3 regions of the Flavimarina sp. Hel_I_48 genome follow, and region 3 is predicted to be linked to each of the others. Evidence: riboswitches for the same ligand, from Rfam matches in the RefSeq annotation. Region 3 holds a riboswitch; each other region holds the start of a gene.
The links. A riboswitch is a leader RNA that binds a small molecule or an ion and turns the genes downstream of it on or off. The one in region 3 is predicted to bind S-adenosylmethionine.
Positions count from the first base shown of each region.

Region 1: it holds a riboswitch for S-adenosylmethionine, as region 3 does, so the genes downstream of both, P162_RS10780 (homocysteine S-methyltransferase family protein) here and P162_RS16655 (Na+/H+ antiporter NhaC family protein) in region 3, are expected to answer to the same signal.
Region 2: it holds a riboswitch for S-adenosylmethionine, as region 3 does, so the genes downstream of both, P162_RS10690 (O-acetylhomoserine aminocarboxypropyltransferase/cysteine synthase family protein) here and P162_RS16655 (Na+/H+ antiporter NhaC family protein) in region 3, are expected to answer to the same signal.

Region 1 covers NZ_JPOL01000002.1:2,438,246-2,445,057, reverse strand. The annotation lists gene metH (methionine synthase) at 1-2,231, opposite strand, end outside; gene P162_RS10780 (homocysteine S-methyltransferase family protein) at 2,348-3,355, opposite strand; SAM riboswitch class I at 3,475-3,591, opposite strand; gene P162_RS10775 (carboxymuconolactone decarboxylase family protein) at 3,829-4,422, shown strand; gene P162_RS10770 (hypothetical protein) at 4,430-5,275, shown strand; gene P162_RS10765 (response regulator) at 5,278-5,679, shown strand; gene P162_RS10760 (NAD(P)/FAD-dependent oxidoreductase) at 5,737-6,789, opposite strand.
Region 2 covers NZ_JPOL01000002.1:2,420,000-2,426,811, reverse strand. The annotation lists gene thrA (bifunctional aspartate kinase/homoserine dehydrogenase I) at 1-2,362, opposite strand, end outside; gene P162_RS10690 (O-acetylhomoserine aminocarboxypropyltransferase/cysteine synthase family protein) at 2,437-3,720, opposite strand; SAM riboswitch class I at 3,910-4,024, opposite strand; gene metK (methionine adenosyltransferase) at 4,411-5,667, shown strand; gene P162_RS10680 (2-hydroxyacid dehydrogenase) at 5,949-6,812, shown strand, end outside.
Region 3 covers NZ_JPOL01000003.1:172,170-178,981, reverse strand. The annotation lists gene P162_RS16670 (DEAD/DEAH box helicase) at 1-147, opposite strand, end outside; gene P162_RS16665 (DUF4494 domain-containing protein) at 652-1,212, opposite strand; gene P162_RS16660 (DUF6642 family protein) at 1,572-2,171, shown strand; gene P162_RS16655 (Na+/H+ antiporter NhaC family protein) at 2,306-3,607, opposite strand; SAM-I-IV-variant riboswitch at 3,656-3,753, opposite strand; gene P162_RS16645 (patatin-like phospholipase family protein) at 4,479-5,690, shown strand; gene P162_RS16640 (hypothetical protein) at 5,762-6,682, shown strand; gene P162_RS16635 (hypothetical protein) at 6,684-6,812, shown strand, end outside.

The DNA of each region.
Region 1 (6,812 bases), on a different contig from region 3:
CCGGTACTTACGCAAAAACAACCTATATAATCTTTCTTTCCATGTTCTTTTGGAGCGATAAAATCAGATAGGGCAATATTAGGCCGGCCCTCGGCTTTTTTGCTTTGCTGGCGAAGGGTCCTGAAGATAAAAGTTTCGGCCTGCCGCGTGTTATCACCTTCAAAATATACTTCTATATCGTCATCATTGACCATATTTGCTTCAAAGAGACCAAAAATCGCCTTCGCGGAAATCAATTTTTCGTCCAAAATTTTCTCCAAAATAACTTTTGCGTCAGCAAAGAGTTCCCTGGCCTGAGCACCCACAATTTCATCTTCCAAGATTTCCGGATAGTGGCCATGAAGGTCCCAACTCCTAAAAAATGGAGACCAATCTATGTATTCTACCAGCTTACGTATATCAAAATCCTCAATGATCTGGATGCCTGGTTTATTTGGCTTGACAAGTTTACTTTCTTCCCAATTGAGCAACCATTTGTTCTTTCTGGCTTTATCAATACTCAAGTATTCCTTTTTACGCCCACGGCTCAAGAATTTATCCCTGAAATCAAGGTAATCTTCTTTAATCCCCGCTATATATTTAGTAGATGATGCAGGATTGAGCAAATCGCCCACAACGGTCACCGCACGTGATGCATCATTTACATGAATCACCGCATGCTGATATTCTGGATCAATTTTTACCGCGGTGTGTGCCTTACTGGTAGTTGCACCGCCAATTAGAAGCGGCACCGTAAAATTCTGGCGTTTCATTTCCTTGGCCAAATAAACCATTTCATCAAGCGATGGAGTAATGAGTCCGCTAAGGCCTATAACGTCCACATTATGTTCTTTAGCAGAAGCAATGATCTTTTCTGGAGGAACCATAACGCCAAGATCTATGATCTCATAATTATTACACGCCAGTACCACACTTACAATATTTTTACCAATGTCATGAACGTCGCCCTTAACGGTGGCCATTAAAATTTTGTTTGATTTTACGACTTCATCTTCTTTAGGTGGATTTTTCAATTTTTCCTCTTCAATATAAGGAAGCAGGTACGCTACAGCTTTTTTCATCACCCGGGCACTTTTTACCACCTGCGGCAAAAACATTTTTCCACTGCCAAAAAGGTCGCCCACCACATTCATCCCAATCATTAAATGACCTTCTATCACTTCAATAGGCGCTGCCGATGCCAAACGTGCCTCTTCAACATCTTCCAGGATATATTGATCAATACCCTTAACCAGCGCCCGTGTAACCCGATCCTGAAGAGGCTCTTCCCTCCAGGAAAGATCAACTTCCTTTTCCTTATTTTTTCCTTTTACGGTTTCTGCCAGTTCAAGCAAACGTTCTGTGGCATCGTCGCGGCGATTAAGGATCACGTCCTCAACGTGTTCTAATAATTCCTTTGGGATATCATCGTAAACCTCTAGCATGGTTGGGTTTACAATCCCCATGTTCATACCTGCTTTTATGGCGTGGTAGAGAAATACAGAATGCATCGCCTCGCGCACTTTATCATTTCCCCTAAAACTGAAAGAAACATTGCTCACCCCACCACTTACACTGGCATATGGCAGATTTTGACGCACCCATGCAGTAGCCTCAATAAAGTCCATTGCATTGCGGTTGTGCTCATCCATACCAGTAGCTACCGGAAAAATATTCAGGTCAAAAATGATATCCTCTGGCGGAAATTTGACCGTATTTACCAATATATCATAGCTGCGCTTCGCAATTTCAATCCGCCTGTCAAAATTATCTGCCTGCCCCACCTCGTCAAAAGCCATGACAATTACGGCTGCACCGTATCGCCTTATTTTTTTTGCGTGGTCTATAAACTCTTTTTCACCTTCCTTTAGACTGATACTGTTTACCACAGACTTGCCCTGAACCACCTGGAGTCCTGCCTCGATAATTTCCCATTTTGAACTGTCTATCATGATAGGTACGCGGGCAATATCTGGTTCGGCGGCAATTAGGTTTAAGAACCTGACCATAGATTCTTTACCATCTATAAGGCCATCGTCCATATTTATATCAATTACCTGCGCGCCCCCTTCTACCTGATGGCGGGCAACGGCAAGTGCCTCATCGAATTTTTCTTCCTTTATTAAACGTAGGAACATGCGGGAGCCTGCCACGTTTGTGCGTTCCCCTACGTTTATGAAATTAGTTTCCGGTGTTACGATCAAGGGTTCAAGACCGCTCAATCTAAGATATCTAGGTGTTGCTTCGTGCATTCAATTAAGTTTGGCTAACTATACCTTAAAGTGGCAAGCATTTTAAAGTTACGCTATGTTCAGGACTAATTTTAATTCCCAAAAAATATACTTTGAATATTATCTTTTAGGATTTTTTAGTTGCTGCTAAGTTCTCTTATCTTTCTTGGCTTAAAATTTTTAGCTACTTCTGCAATAGCTTTAATGTGCTCTGGCGTAGTGCCACAACAGCCCCCTATAATATTAATGAGGCCTTTTTCAAGATATTCTTTTACCTGGTCTGCCATTTCCTGTGGGGTCTGGTCATATTCCCCAAAGGCATTGGGCAAACCAGCATTGGGATAGGCTGAAATACCACATTCGGAGCGATTGGAAACCACTTCAAGATAAGGCGTGAGCTGTTCGGCGCCCAGCGCACAATTAAATCCTACTGATAGTAATTCCAAATGACTTATCGAGATCAGAAAAGCCTCTGCAGTCTGACCGGATAAGGTTCGGCCAGAAGCGTCTGTGATGGTACCACTCACCATTACAGGTATATCTATACCGCGCTCTTCTTTTATTTCTTCGATTGCAAAAAGAGCAGCTTTAGCATTTAAGGTGTCAAATATCGTCTCTACAAGCAAGATATCCACCCCACCATCCAGCAGCGCTTCTGCTTGTTGCTTGTATGCTTTGCGCAGTTCATTAAACGTAATGGCACGGTAACCGGGATCATTTACATCTGGCGACATGCTGGCGGTTTTATTTGTAGGTCCCATTGCACCTGCAACAAACCGGGGTTTTTGAGGCTCCTTTGCAGTAAATTCATCTGCGACCCGCCGTGCGATCTTAGCACTTTCATAATTAAGTTCATATACCAACTCCTCCATACGATAATCTGCCATCGCTATGGTTGTTCCAGAAAAGGTATTGGTTTCAACGATATCTGCGCCAGCATCAAAGTACTTTGCATGAATTTCGGCAATAGCCCTGGGCTGTGTTAGCGATAATAAATCATTGTTGCCCTGAACGGAATCTAACCAGTCTTTGAAACGAAGGCCCCTAAAATCATCTTCTGTGAATTTATAGCGCTGCAACATGGTACCCATGGCGCCATCGAGTATAAGTATCCGCTTTTGTAGGGCATCCTGTAGTTTGCTCATCTTTAAATTTTGATTTTATCGTTACATAATTACTAGCGACAGCATATTCCGTTAAGAACTACTGATCACATAGTTGCATATTCACAAAGGTTATCACGAAAAAACCAAAAGGTTAAAGCATGTTATCTATCCTTTATATCATTGAAGATTTTAAGGTAGAATGTAGCACCTTCTCTAAAGATAGAGGGTTGCTAAGGCTTCAGTGGGTCTAATCCCTCAGCCTTTCTTGATAACCACGTTCTGTTCAAATTGAACTATTGAACGAATGTAACAAAGATTATAAAACAGAGCAGACAAAAAAAAGAAAATATCAAAAAATTAAAAACTTCTTTGCGAGTAAGTATTTTATTGTTAAATTGTACTTAATTAATGCTGTTAAAGTCCAATAAAATCCGATTAAAATCGAATATCATCCATAAATTGTTGTTTATAAAGAGATAATATGATTATTTTTACACACTTAAAATTAAATTATGGCTTTGAAAAATACAAATACTGAGAATCCAAGTCGTTTTAAAATTGTTGAATACGAGGATGCTAGTCCCAGGGTTCAGGCAATTTACGATGACACAAAAAAATCATTACAACTTCCATTCGTGCTTAACTGGTTTAAATGTCAGGGAAATAATGCGACATTGCTAGAAGGGAACTGGACTAAATTGAAAACCACACTGGTTGAAGGGGAAGTTCCTTCTTTGCTAAAACATTTAATTTTATACAATGTTTCTAGCAAAAAAAAATGTAATTACTGCATTCAAGCGCATGGTGCTTTTGCAGATAGTATGGGTAAGGTATTAAATGATGATGCCAGCTTTAGGGTATCACAAAATATGGACTCGGATATTATTCCGAAGAGTTATAAGACTGCTATAACAATAGTAAGTAAAGCTGCCCTTGAACCTAGAAATATAACGCATGCTGATTTTGAAGAACTGCAACATGCGGGCTTTGATGACGTTGAAATCCAGGAACTTATGGCTCAGGCAGATCTAGTGAACATGCTTAATACAATTGCTGATGTTTGTGGTATTCAGATAGATAATGAATTATTAGAATTAAAAGCCTAAGAGAAATTTGGATATAGTCTCAGCAAAGTATAGAATCGCGTACGAAGCGTTTTCCCAGTTTTCGGGAAAACTTAGCAAAGCAGAAACATTTGATGAGCTGGGAACAGTTATAAAAAGGGACATAAAATATCTGTTTGATCATAAACTTTTTAGAATTTTATTTAAAGAAAGTGATGCTAATGAGGTATTTACATTTTATAAAAAAGATTTTTGGATAGAGCCACTTGAAGAGGTTATTTTTTCATATGAAGAGGAACTACTTTTAAAACACATACCTTTTTGTAAAAACCCTCATGAATTTCTTTTTGAAAAATATGTTTCGGGAAGGGATACGACAAACCCACTTTTATGGGGTTGGTATTTTAAATATAATGAATTGGAAGTTTGCGTTTCTATACTCGCAGACGATCAGGGATGTTTTGATAATAGCGATGTACAGATATTAAAGTTGCTTGTGGACAATATCGCAACTAAATATGAACAAATTGTTTTTAAAAACAAACTTGAGATTAAAAACAAAAACCTAAAAGAAGCGCTAGAACTGATTGAAGAAAAAAATCGTCAGATCAAACATATAGTCAATAATCAAAAAAATATCATCGCTGAACGTACTAAAGAGGTGCGTAATCAAAATAAAATGCTAGTGCAAGTTTCCCGTATGAATGCGCATAACGTAAGGGAGCCTCTTAGCCGCATACTTGGACTTATTGAAATTGCCGAAGCAATGCCCATAGAAGAGTTGAACAGCGACCTTTTGCCCTATTTAAAGATATCTGCTCAGGATCTGGATATTAGCCTTAAGCAAATTGTTGAAATGAGTGGTTCAGAAGTTGACAAAATTTTAAATGAATAAAAATGGAATTGAGAGAAAATTTTACAGATATAAACTTGTTCCTAGTTGATGATCAGAAAATAACCAATTTCATCAATATGAAGATTATTACAATGGCCGATATATGTAAAAATATCCATTGTTATATCAACCCATTACAAGCGCTTGAGGAAATTGAAGAGAAAAATCCTCAATTTGTCCTGCTTGACCTAAATATGCCAGAAATTGATGGCTGGGAGTTTTTGGAACGTTTGCAGACATACAAGACGGATACAAAAGTTATTATTCTTACTTCAAGCACGAATAATGAGGATGTGCAGCGTGCCAAAACGTATAATAGCGTCATCAATTATCTTATTAAACCCTTAGATGAAAAGGCGCTAAAAAATGCCTTAAATTTGTCCGAAATTTCGAAATCAGCATAAAAAAACTCACTTTTAATTCTAAAAGTGAGTTTTCAAAATCTTTAGTTTTTTTTTGTATTAATCAATACTTTGTACAACTGCCTTTTCAGCTTCTTTACGGGAGCCATCAAAACCATCTACACCTGAGACAGTAGTATATTTCATTACGTAACGTTTTCCCGGATTTATAATCTGAAAAGCCGCCTGACACATAAGCGTTGCTTCATGAAAACCACATAAAATAAGTTTTAATTTGCCCGGATAGGTATTTACATCACCTATTGCGAAAACACCTGGAATGTTAGTCTGATAGTCAAGTGTATTATCCACTTTTATGGCGTTCTTTTCAATTTCCAGACCCCAGCCGGCAATAGGACCTAATTTTGGTGAAAGTCCAAACAATGGAATAAAAGCATCAGCCTTAAGACTTAATTCTTCTTCACCCTGCTTAACGATAATGGCCTCCAACTTGTCAGAACCTGCAAGACCTATAACTTCGGCAGGAGTGATCAGGTTTATTTTCCCCAGCAGTTTGAGTTCACGGACTTTCTCCACGGAATCAAGCGCTCCCCTAAATTCGTTTCTACGATGGATCAAGGTAACTTCTTCAGCAACATCTGCCAGGAAAATCGCCCAGTCAAGAGCAGAATCCCCACCACCTGCAATCACTACTTTTTTATCGCGATAAACCTCAGGATCTTTGATCATGTAGGCTACACCCTTATCTTCAAATTTTTGGATATTTGGAATGGGTGGCTTACGGGGTTCAAAACTACCCAATCCTCCGGCTATGGCAACAACGGGCGCATGGTGCTGTGTACCTTTATTTGTTGTAACTATAAAACTACCGTCGTCTTGTTTTTCAATAGTCTGCGCGCGCTCCCCAAGTGTAAAACCTGGCTGAAACTGCTTTCCTTGCTCCATGAGATTATCAACAAGGTCACCCGCTAATACTTCCGGAAAACCGGGAATATCATAAATAGGCTTTTTTGGGTATATTTCTGCCAACTGCCCTCCGGGCTCTGCAAGCGCATCGATAATATGGCACTTTAATTTAAGTAATCCTGCTTCAAATACCGTGAATAGCCCTGTAGGCCCTGCTCCTATTATTAAAATATCTGTCTTTATCATAATTCCTTCCCCTCAGTCCCCAT
Region 2 (6,812 bases), on a different contig from region 3:
GGTCAATGAGCGTGCTTCCCACATTACCATGCCCAAAAATCCCCAGGTTCACCCGTTTTGCAATGCCAAAAATCTCACCATGCATCACATTGAGCGCTTTGTGAAGTTGCTTATGTTTTAAGACCACGCTCACGTTTTTTCCGGTAATGGTATTGTTGAAAAGTAGCGGTACAATGCCGTTTTTTATAAGGGCACTGTAGGGCTTGTGGAACGTACTCAGATCCTGACCTATGATGCTCACCACCGCAACAGAGTCAATGACCTCTATACGATTCACATCGCGGTTGTAGAAATCACTTTCAAATTCCTGCTCCAGCGCGATCACCGCACGGTTGGCATCCCCGGCAGCAACGACCAGTCCTATCCCGCGTTCTGATGAGCCCTGTGAAATGATACTCACACTAATGTTCTGGCTTCCCAGCGCCCTGAATATACGGGCATCAATCCCCGCTTTTCCTAGAAGGCCGCGGCCTTCGAGATTGATCAGCGACATATTTTCAAGCACCGAAAGCGATTTTATGCCTTCACTTTCAGTCTGCGCGGTAATCAATGTACCGGTATCATCCTGATTGAACGTGTTGAGAATGCGCAGCGGAATATTCTTTTCCAGCAACGGAATAATCGTTTTTGCATGCAAAATAGTCGTCCCAAAATTGGCCAGTTCATTCGCCTCGCCAAAACTCAGCTGACTGATTTTCTGCGCATCAGGGACCAGTTCTGGGTTTGCGGTATAAATACCATCCACGTGCGTGTAATTCTGCAATTCAGAAGCGTCAAGATAATTCGCTAAAAGTGCCGCGGTATAGTTACTGCCATTGCGGCCCAGTGTGGTGGTGTGATTATCTGCATTTGAGCCTATAAAACCAGTAATGATATTTACCGTATCACCGTTGTATTTTGCAAAATGGCGTATCACATTTTCTTTGGAAACCTTATCCAGCGGATGCGCATTGCCATGAACATCATTCGTTTTGATAAGCTCTCGGGAGTCGGCAAAACGGGCTTTTATCCCTTTATTTTGAAGCAATTGCGTAATCAGCTTTACTGAAATAAGTTCGCCATAGCTAAGCACTTCATCCTTCACCCGCGGACTATAATCATGCAGCAGGCTTACGCCTTCAAAAAGTTTGTCAAGCTTCTCAAATTCTTCTTTGAGATCTACCTCGTAGTCGCCCTTTTGATATTTTTTAAAAGCCTTTAACTGATGTTGATATTCCTCACCGGCGCGCGCCTGGTTCAGTATAGCTTCGAGCTCGTCTGTAGCGCCTCCACGTGCAGAAAGTACTACCGCTATACGCTCGTTGTTCTGCACTTTTTGCTCCAGGATTTTTACTACCGTGGCGATACCTTCTCCATTAGCAAGCGATTTACCGCCAAATTTGACCACTTTTAGCTTCTTATTGGCATTATTTTCCTTGAAAATTGGTGCCAGTAATTGTTCCAGTTGTTCAAACTCAATCAAAAAAGCATCATGGCCGTGCACGGAATTAATTTCGCCGTAGGTTACATTATTTTTTACCTGAGCGAGCTGCTTATACGTTTCCCGGTTTTCTTCCGGAGTAAAAAACAAATCAGAGTCTACCCCAACGATATGAATATTAGCGGCTACTTTTTCAAGAATTTCAAAAGAATTATCAAGATCGCGCGTCACATCAATTGTTTTGAGCAACTGGTTCATCAGTTTATAGGCAGAAACCTGAAAACGATCTTTGAGTTTAGTACCATGGTGGTCCAGCCAACTTTCGACATTAAATATCTTAAGATCTGCATTCGTGCTGCGCTGAAATTTATTTTTGAACGATTCTGGCGTGCGGTAGCACAACATGGCATGCATGCGCGCATCGTGCACGGGCTGGCTGCTGTTCAACAAAATCTGTTCCTGGATCTGGCAATTTGCGATTAGCCAGTCCGTAGATTTCCAGTCAGAAGCCACGGGAATCAAATGCTGGGTCAGTTTGGGCCGCAGTGCCGCCATTTCCCAGGATATACCGCCACCCAGAGAACCGCCTATAATGGCAAAAAGCTTCTGAATTTTAAGCGTTTCAAGTCCTACAATAAAGATCTCCGCGATATCGCGAGCGACAAAATCTTTATAATTTTCAATCAAGAAACCATCGTAGCCATTCCCGGGAATATTAAAGGAAAGCACGCTATAACTGCGCGTATCAATACATTTCCCCTCGCCTATGATACTGTTCCACCAGCCATCGTCGCCGGCAACGTGCGAGTTTCCCGTAAGGGCATGGTTGACGAGAATAATGGGAGCGCTGTGCAAGGGCTGCCCAAAATGTTCATAACTCAACGGAAGATCAAGCGTATGGCCAGATTGTGTCTTAAAATTCTGTATTGAAAGTGTTTTCAATTTATGCTGTTTATAGGCCGATTTTCGGCATTTTTACTGATTTTTTTGGCCTTTTAGCCAGTTTTCTGCTGTAATTAAACTTTTACTATATGGGAAAAAGCAGAAATTAAGTCGGCTTTCAGATCTTCAATATCTTCAATTCCCACAGAAAGCCGAATCAAGTCTTTTGTCACACCGGTTGCTTCCTGCGCAGTATCGTCCAGTTGCTGGTGCGTGGTGCTTGCCGGGTGAATGATGAGTGATTTTGTATCGCCAATATTTGCCAGTAGTGAAAAGATCTTGGTTTCATCTGCAATGGTTTTTGCACTTTCAAAACCGCCTTTTACACCAAAAGTCACAATCCCGCTTTGGCCTTTTGGCAAATATTTTTTAACCAGATCGCTATACTCGCTATTTTCCAGACCAGGATAATTTACCCATTCTACTTCTTCCTGATTGTGTAGCCATTTTGCGAGATCAAGTGCGTTTTCGCTGTGTTTTTTCATCCTGATCTCCAGCGTTTCCAATCCCTGAATGATCTGAAAAGCGTTAAACGGACTCAAAGCGGCACCGTGATCGCGCAAACCTTCTACACGAACTTTTGCGATGAATGCAGCTTCTGCCAGGGCATCGTGGTAAATTAAACCGTGATAACCTTTTGAAGGTTCTGTAAACTCAGGGAATTTTCCGCTGGACCAGTCAAAAGTCCCGGCGTCGATTATGGCTCCGCCAAGTGACGTCCCGTTTCCATTTATATATTTCGTAAGCGAATGGATTACGATATTTGCGCCGTGTTTAATAGGGTTGAGCAATGCCGGCGTTGCCACCGTATTATCAACGATCAACGGAATCTTGTTCGCTCTTGCTACCGCAGAAATAGCTTCAATATCCAGCACGTCGAGTTTTGGGTTCCCGAGGGATTCTATAAAGATCGCGCGGGTATTTTCCTTTATGGCATGCTGAAAGTTAGAGGCATCGCCTGGATCTACAAAAGTAGTATCAATCCCAAACCGGGGTAAGGTGACACTCAGTAAATTATAAGTGCCTCCATAAAGACTGCTGGAAGATACAATGTGGTCGCCAGTTTTTAATAAGGTAAGTAAAGCTGTGTTGATCGCTGCCGCTCCCGAAGCCGTAACCACAGCGCCAATACCGCCTTCAATTGCGGCAAGACGTTGCTCTAGAATATCGTTTGTGGGATTGTTGAGCCGGGTATAAATATTGCCCGGTTGGGAAAGGTTGAACAGTGCCGCGGCATGGTCTGCATTGTCAAAGACATACGCAGAGGTCTGGTAAATGGGCACCGCCCTTGTACCGCCATTTTTTGTGGTGTCATGACCGGCGTGCAAGGCCTGGGTCGAGAATTTTTGTGTGCTCATTTTCTAAGTTTTTGAATTAATAAATCCCTCCAGAGGGTTTTATTCCCCGACCTGTTAGGTTGAAATTCTAAAAAAAATTTCCTAATCATACCTCATGGACTTGACCCAATGTGGTTGATTAAAATCAAAAAGCCAAAAATGTTATAAAGAATTAAGGAGTTGAATATTTTCTGAAAAAGAAAAATTCATTCGTTATCTATCCATGGCAAAAACCTGCACTGGGTAGAATTTAGCACCTTCTTTCACAGGGAAAGGGTTGCTAAGGCGTCAAAGGGTCTAATCCCTCGGCCTTTCTTGATAACATCGTCAATATGCTTTTGAACGTTGAAGTAAAGGTTGCAAAACGTTTTTGAGAATTGCAAGGGAAATATCAAAAAAATGATAGAAACTAATAATTTAAATACGTTTTTTGAGAAGGAGTAAAATACAGGGGTTAAAATGAGAGTTTGACGTTAGTCCTATATCTCAATATTTTCAGTATTCATAAATTATTCAAAAATCGACGTATTAAATTTTATATTCTTCATTAAAAATATACATTTGTTCTGATTTTGAGGAAAGATTTGACTGATTGCTACCTCGAGGCTCCACAAGGGAACCTTAAAAATGCTAAAGGCAGTATCCACTCCCCTGGCAGGCTAAAAGTCTTCTTCCTTTGCACTGTTTTCACACATTTAATATTGAATTTTTATGCCATATTTATTTACTTCGGAAAGTGTTTCTGAAGGACATCCAGATAAAATTGCAGACCAAATTAGTGATACGCTTCTAGATAATTTCCTGGCTTTTGACCCAGAGGCCAAAGTTGCCTGCGAAACCCTTGTAACTACAGGTCAGGTGGTACTTGCCGGCGAAGTGAAAAGCAATACTTACATTGATGTACAAACTATTGCCCGTGAGGTAATCAATGATATTGGTTACACAAAAGGGGATTATAAGTTCAGTGGTGATAGCTGTGGCGTGATTTCGCTTATTCATGAGCAATCGCAGGATATCAATCAGGGTGTAGACCGGGAATCTAAAGAAGAGCAAGGCGCGGGCGATCAGGGAATGATGTTTGGCTATGCGACAAAAGAGACCGAAAACTATATGCCGCTTGCACTTGATATCTCACACCGTATCATGATCGAACTTGCAAAATTGCGCAGGGAAGACAACGAGATCAAATACTTGCGCCCAGATGCAAAATCGCAGGTCACCATCGAATATTCGGATGATAATGTGCCTCAAAAAATTGTCGCCATTGTTGTTTCTACCCAGCATGATCCTTTTGATGCCGATGATGAGAAAATGCTAAAAAAAATCAAGGAGGATATAATCAAAATTTTGATTCCCCGTGTTAAAAATGCCCTCCCAGAAGAATTGGGAAAACTATTTAATGAGGAGATCACATACCACATAAACCCAACGGGTAAATTTGTAATAGGTGGCCCGCATGGCGATACCGGCCTAACCGGACGCAAAATCATCGTTGATACCTACGGTGGAAAAGGTGCGCACGGTGGTGGTGCTTTTTCAGGCAAAGACCCCAGTAAAGTGGACCGCTCTGCTGCCTATGCGTCGCGTCATATTGCAAAAAACCTTGTTGCGGCCGGTGTTGCTGATGAAGTTTTGGTTCAGGTTTCTTATGCCATTGGTGTGGTGGAGCCAACTTCCATTTATGTAGAGACCTATAATTCTTCTCATGTAGATGCTACGGATGGTGAAATTGCAAAAAAAGTACGTGAGCTATTTGACATGCGGCCTTCGGCAATTGAAAAACGCTTGAAATTACGTAACCCAATTTATAGGGAAACCGCTTCCTACGGTCACCTTGGGAAGTCACCAAAAACGATTACAAAAATATTTGAAAGCCCCTATTGCGGTAAAGTAACGAAAGAAGTTGAATTGTTTACCTGGGAAAAACTTGATTACGTAGATAAGGTAAAGGAAACTTTCGGGATATAAATATACCCCCAGTCTCCATGGTAAAACAGCATCCCTCAAAGGATGCTGTTTTTTTATGCGGCGATCAAATCAAAAATATCTGGAAAACCGCTTAAAATCATAAATAACGTATGATCTATACTTTTAATTGACCAGTTAAGGCTAATGCGTACCTTCATTTACACTAGGCCACCTTTGAAAAATAGATTTGCAAACCATCTACCCGCACTAATGATTTTTTATCTATAAATTTGAAACAATCTAGATAAACTACAATTTTAACCTCTCAGAATCAAAGTACTATGTCCCTACTACTTATACGTAACGATAAAAATTACGAACCATGGCTCAAAGCCATAAAAAAAATAGATCCAGATTTTCCGGTTTTTACCCCAGAAAGCCTGAAAAATAAGGAAGATGTGAATATGATCCTGGCCTGGAAAGCTCCCCACGGAAGTTTTGACAATTATCCAAACAATAAGGTAATTGGATCAATGGGAGCCGGGGTTGATCACCTTTTTGAGGACCCCAGCCTGCCTGAAAATATTAAGATGACCCGCATTGTTGATGAAAACCTGATAGGCGATATGCAGGAATTTGTATTGGCTCAAACACTAAACGCCATTAAAAACCTAAATACATACACGACTTTTCAAAAAGAACATAATTGGAAACCTATCCCCTATAAACGCGCTCCAGATGTAACCGTAGGTATCATGGGTCTTGGCGTTTTAGGAGAAGCGGTCGCAAAAACACTGCACAGAAATAATTTTAAACTTACAGGTTGGGCAAATTCTAAAAAAGATATTGACGGACTAGAAAGTTTTGCAGGTGATGAGCAGTTGGATGATTTCCTGGCTACCACGGAAATTTTGGTTTGTCTTCTACCTCTTACCGAAGAAACCAAGAATATTTTGAACAAAAATCTCTTTAAAAAACTTCCCGATAATGCATATATAATCAACGTCGCACGTGGTGGACATGTGGTAGATGATGATTTGACAGAAGCCCTGAAAAATGGAAAACTAAGCGGCGCGGCCCTTGACGTCTTTCATACAGAACCTCTACCGGAAGACCATCCATTTTGGGATAATGAAAAGATTCTGATCACACCCCACACAGCCAGTAAAAGCGATCCCTCTTCTATTGCAGATCAGGTCGTGGAA
Region 3 (6,812 bases):
TTTTCCACTTGCCGCCGGTGCCGTGCAGTACACATTGGCGCCGCTTTTAATGACCGGGATCGCCTTGCGCTGCAACGGGGTGGGCGTGTCTATTTCCTGTTCGGCAAGTAGTTCCTGTAACTGCGGGTGTAATTTTTTAAAGGGCATAAGTTGTATTGAAGTGACGGCTTATCGCCGGTATAAATATCAGATGTAAAGGTACTATCTATATTTCACTTATAGGAACCTCGTTTTACGCATCAAAAACCGACTAAAACAGTCCGTTTTTAGACAATTTTAGTGGTTTTTTTGACCAATTTTCAGGGCGTAAAATCGCCATCTTGACGTTTTTTGGGAAACTAAAAGAATGCGGAATTGATAGCGCGCAGTTTATCGAAAAAGGCGTTTCTCGTCATGCTGAACGTGTTTCAGCAGCGCACCCGCAACTAGAGAATTGATTAAATCCCAATAAATGAATGGTTTAACTTATTTTTCAATGTATTTTTTAGACGGAATATAAAAACCGTGAAAACAACCAAAAAACCGACTAAAACAGTCGGTTTTTGATGCTTTTCTACCGATTTTAAGCGGTTTTTTAAGCTTTTTTTCCAATAGAGTTAAACCGGAATTAGCGTTTTAAACCCGCTTTGCAGTTATCTATTCGGAAGAAAATTATTCCGCATCAACGGTAAGGGAATCTTCCATCGCCAAAGCTTCATTATCTGTAGCGTAGCTGGGAACCGATTCTTTGATTTTTAGGAATTCCTCGAGTTTTTCAGATTCATCTTCGTCGCCAGAGAAATAAGGGAAAACATCCATAATGGGCGATTCTGAAATGGCCGGTATGCTGTATTCTCCCATAGTGTCCTTCATCATGGTTTCCGTGTTTTCGTAAGCTTCTTTCACATCATTGGCCTGTACGAGCAGGTAGATGTTGGTTTTGCGTTCTTTTCCGCTGTTTTCATCAAGGGCGATCAGCGCAACTTTGGCCTTAAACCACCTATCAGCATTTTCAAATGGGTGAATTTCGGCATAGTTGGCTATTTTGATATTGGTAATATAGATTTCCTCGCCCTCTTTAAGGTATGCGGTCATTTCTTCGGTGATCCTGCTTTCTGCTTCCGTATAGGAAATCGCATCCACCAGAAAGGGTTCGGTTTTTACCTTTTGAGTACCAGACGCTTCATCCAGTTTTCTATATTTTACCTTACATTCATACCAGGTTGCGCTCATAATTTTTGATTTTAGGAATTCAAAAATAGGGGATAGGCAGCGCGGAAATCCCAAAAAATCTGGATAGATATTCACAATTTGAAGGGCTTGATTTTATTCTATTCGCTTTTAGTAGGTTACCTGTTTTGATTTAGAAAGCATTCGGTTCCCGAAGACTCACGGCAGCCAAAAAGTATTTTAAATTAGGCAGCTAATCCTAGTGTTGCTTAAAAAGAATACCGCAAAATTTTAACTTTGCGGGTATTCCATTAAACAACCTCGGGGCAAGACCTCGAGACCTTTGTTAGGAACAAGTTTTCAATTTCGAGACAAGCCTCGGGGAATTATACCCTTTGGCGGTGCCAATAAAAATTTTAAAAGTGCTAGAAAAAAGAACGCAAGTACCCCAAAAACACGATTTAGATCCTGATAAATTCATTTATTGCCTGGAAGGGGTTGCTGATGTAGATACAATCCAAATTACCGAAGTTCAAAAAAGCCTGGAAGCACTGGCGCTTCAGTACGGTGTGGCGAGCATTTATCAAACCTGCGATACCATTGAGGGCATGGAAGCGAGCTTAAATACCCTGATCATGGACGATCATTATTTTAAGGAATACGAGATTATTTACCTTGTAATGACCGGGGAAGCCAACAGTATTTGTTTAAATGACTACTACTACAGTTTTCAGGAAATTGCCGAGCTGTTTGAAGGAAAGTTGAGAGGGAAAATCGTTCACTTTTCCAATGCCAAAGTGCTGGATCTGGATGAAGAAGAAGCGCAGTATTTCCTCGATATTACCAATGCAAAGGCTGTTTCTGGTTATGGATATGCCTATGACGGTTTGAGCAGTTCCAACCTGGATAAGGTCTTCTTTAACCTGTTTAATGAAGATGATGATCTCTTTAATGTGGTAGAGGAGTTGCATCAGAAACACTTTACGGCCTGTAAACTGTTGGATTTTAGAATGTATTATTAGTGTTTTGACTTTTTTTTCTGCGGAAACTGGTTGGACAACTTTTAGCATATAAATGTTGAACGAAAAGAACCTCTAGATTAGAAACATATTTCAATTAAAATCAGCATATAAAAAGGTTTCCATAATTAAATCCGTTACGCTTTCGCTTTACGCATGGGATTCAATAGGATAAAGAGTATCGTATAGATCAATAATAAGAGTAAATACCAGGTATTGGAAACCAGGTCCACGTAATCTATCGTTCCGTTTGAGAAACTTAAGATCATCAGCACCTGCGCGCCATACGGCAACAATCCCTGAGTGATACAGGCAAAAACATCTAAAATAGAAGCCGTTTTCTTATTGTCCAGGCTATACTCGTCATTGATGGTTTTGGCAATAGGCCCGGCAATAATAATGGAAACCGTGTTGTTTGCGATCGCCATGTTGATGCTGCTTACCAGGCTGGCAACGCCCAGCTCTGCCGTTTTCTTATTTTTGATCAGTTTCTTGATGTTTACGAGTATAAATTCAATCCCACCATTACTGGCTACCAGCGCTGCGAGTCCGCCGGTTAGCAGGGAAAGTAGAAAAATTTCGGTCATATTGGTAAAGCCCTCGTAGGCAATCTTGGTAGATTCCAGCAGCGTAAAATCCCCATAAACAATTCCCAAGAGCGCTGCGGCAAGCACGCCCAGAAAAAGCGTGATAAACACATTGAGACCAATTATAGAAAGAACGATCACCAGAACATAGGGTATAATTTTAAGTACGTCATACTCGTAATTCATGGCAGTGGTCGCGTTAAGATCAACTCCCTGAAAAACCAAAATAGCGATCGTACCCAGCGCAGCGGGAATGGCGATTTTAATGTTTTGCCGAAATTTATCACTCATTTTAGTCCCCAGCGACTGGGTCGCCGCAATGGTCGTATCGGAGATTACCGATAAGTTATCCCCAAACATACTACCGCCCAAAAGCGCCCCGCAAAGTATAGCCAACTCTGCACTGCTGTTTGCCGCAAAACTCACCACAATGGGCGCCAGGGCAACGATCGCACCCACAGACGTCCCCGTGGAAACCGATAGGAATCCCGCAATCACAAAAATACCCACATAAATATATTGCAACGCAATATAATCCAGCCCCATATTTACGATCGCATCTACGCTGCCGGTCGCGTTTGTAATCGCGGCAAAAGCACCCGCAAGCAGATAAATAAGGCACATGGTCAGGATTTTATCATCCCCACAGCCTTTTAAAAGCGTGTCTATCTTAGTATTTATGGGCTGCCTGAATTGTATAAACGCGACCACGATCCCCGCGATAACCGCGATGGGTGCAGGAAGCGCGTAAAAGTCGTTTTGATAGATGCCCACGCCCAGGAAGATGCCCACAAAAACGAATAGGGGGAGTAGTGCCGAGAATTTTGGGGTTTGCTGCTGCGTTTGTGCCATTGCTTTTTATATGCTCAAAAATGGAAATAGCAAAAATTACAAAGCACTGTGGTTAACAAGGTTTCCAGGTAATTGGCGTATCTATTGTAGCACCTTGCTCGTTACTGCAGGTTGCTATCTCCCGTATGAGATTCTGGATAATTATTTTAAGGCGGCAAAAGTACTTTAGGAAGGTGGGATTTATGGGGATTTAAAGGTTAATTTTTTTGTAATGTGGGGGGAGGGTTGTTTTTTGATAAATAGGTAATTGATGTTGGATTTGGAGGGTTAGGGGAGTGGGTGAGTTTTTAAAATTTTAGAGCTATTTTTTGATAGGTATTGAGTAAATGCGAAAGGTACTGCTCTTCAGAATCCTAAGGAAACTTATATTCGTTGTAACTTAACGGCTGCACGATTTCTTTTGGGGGTTATATCCTTGACCATAAACGATAAAGTTTACTATAAAAGTAGCCAGGCAGATGCGGCCAACATTGGTTTTTACTATTCATTTATTTATAAAGAAATCACATTACCGTATGCCAAACGAAGTATTCCTTTTGAGCAGTTAGCTCCTGGAATTGCTGTAGAGCCTTTTTAGGAATCGACGGAAATGGAGAAAATAGATTCTTTATATATTCTAACGCAATAATTTTTACAAAAGCATTATTCTCAACCGATCAATTATTTTCTATTTTTTATCTCAAATTCCCCGTCAATAGTTAATTTAATGCCGATTGATAACTGATTTTAGCAAAGTAGATTATCCAATTTCCCATCAAATGTTAACAACTTTGTTAAAATATAACTGTCAATTTTAACCATTGATCCTCAACAAGTTTATACTTTTAAGAAGTTTAAAAATTAAGACCATAGAAAAATTTAACGCTTTAATATGTATAAAATCCTTTCTCTTGACGGCGGTGGAAGTTGGGCCCTTATCCAATTACTTACGTTGAAAGACCGCTATGGAAATCTCTCAGGTCACGAGATTCTTAAGAAGTATGATCTGGTCATTGCTAACTCAGGCGGGAGCATTGTCCTGGCTGCTCTGGCAGAAAATTATTCCCTGGATGAGGCGATGGACTTATTTCAGGTTAAGGCAAACAGGGAAAGTATATTCTACAAGAATAGCTTTAAAGATAGATATTTTCCAATAGATTATTTACGAGCATTAGGAATACCCTTTGGGCCTAAATACAGTAGCAAAAAGAAAAAGGAAGCTTTTATAAATTTATTCCCAAACATCCATGAGGTACAAATGACCGAAATTCCGGCAAAGATAGGTAAGGAGTCCCTTAAAATTGTGGTCTGCACCTACGATGCCTTAAACAACCGCGCAAAATTCTTTAAGTCGTACGGTGCAAACAAAAAGGAATTTGATTCGATTAAGTTAACGGAAGCCATCAACGGCTCTTCTAATGCTCCGGTACAATACTTCGATTTCCCTGTGCGCTTTAAAGCTAAGAAAAGCGATATTTTCTTTGAACTTTGGGATGGAGCTTTGGGCGGCTTCAATAATCCTGTTTTAGCAGGAATCATAGAAGCCTTTAAGCTCGGGATAGATTTTAAGGATATTAGGGTAGTATCACTCGGCACCAGCAATTCTTTAATGTCAGCCGACACCAAAAAAAAATTTTGGGAAAGGAAACAAACAGCGGTTAGGTTCAGGAGGAAGAAATGGGCCCTGGGTAAATTGACCTCACAATTTAATTTCTTTAAAGATACCGTCCTCAATCAGGCCAAAACCATCCTATACCAACCACCAGACACGGCCAATTATATTGCAATGATGTTCCTAAAAGCCACTACGGGTCGGGATTCACAGGATAATATACTAAGACTTTCGCCATTAATACATTACGACAACGGTACAGCATTAGAGATTATCCCATTGATACAGCAATTATACTCACTTGATATGGACTTGACCGAAGATAAAGACATAAAAGCCCTTCATGACTGTTTTAAAGCCTGGAAAGCCGGTCACATATACAACCAGCCATTAGAATTCAAAGTAGAGCGAGATAATGACGTAGTGGCCTTGGAAGGATATTTACAGTATCAGGAGGGAATGGATAGGTGGATAGGTTGGGATAATTATTGACGCTATTAATTTAAAATTTCTATTCCTTAAATATTTTCCCAGGTTAAAAAGATATAAAAGAATTCAATTCTATGTTTAAAACGAATTACGGTGAGTTCAATCCAGACACTTGGGAGGAAACTTGTCAACTGGCTTTTAAAATTTCTTACAAGAAAGAAAATTATCAAAAAATGCCAGATGCAAATGGTGATTTAGGTATCGAAGGATTCACTCTTAATTCAGGTAAGGCTTTTCAGTGTTATTGTCCAGAAAATGATATTAGTGGACAAGAATTATATAAAGCACTAAGAGGAAAAATAACAAATGATATAAAGAAACTTGATAAAAATTGCTCCGAACTAAAGAAAGTATTGGGTGATACGAAAATCAAGGAATGGTATTTAGTTACTCCTAAAAATGCTGATAAGAATATATTCTCTCATTGTAGAACAAAAGAAAAGGAAGTTTTAAATAAAAATCTTGAGATTGTAGATAATGATTTTAAAATAATTATCCACGATGCAGAGGATTACGTTCAATATTTTAAATTCACAAATGATGGGATTCGATTCGACCCTTCCATTGATACCAAAGAAAAAAAAGAATTGATTTCCAGCAAAAATAAATATGTAGATAACGCTAAACGTAAATACACAAAGGTTTATCAAAAAGATTTTTCGGATATTACAGAATTAGAGAAAAGTGTTTTAACTGCTACTAATATTTCAATAGATAGATATTTAAAAGGAAAGAAAACTTTAGATTTTCTTAGAGTCAAACATCCAAGAGACTATGAACGTTTTAAAAGAATTATTGCACAACTAGAAGAAGAAGTTACATTTGATTCACTTGGTTCTATTCCAGATAAAAAACTCTTCATTAAAGAGCAGATAAATAACGTAGAACAAAAATTACTAATACAACTTAATGGATTCGACACAATTATGTTACGCGATTTAGCTAATCAAGTTGTGTCTCGTTGGTTATTGGAGTGCTCATTAAATTTTATATAAAATGAGAGAAAAAGATGAAGTATTTTTCAAAAGAAGACCAATAGCTCAAACAGCTGATTATCGTCCAATATGGAAAATTGGTCAATTGTTATTAGTTATTAGAGATGGTGCTTCGACTGCAGGATGTTCG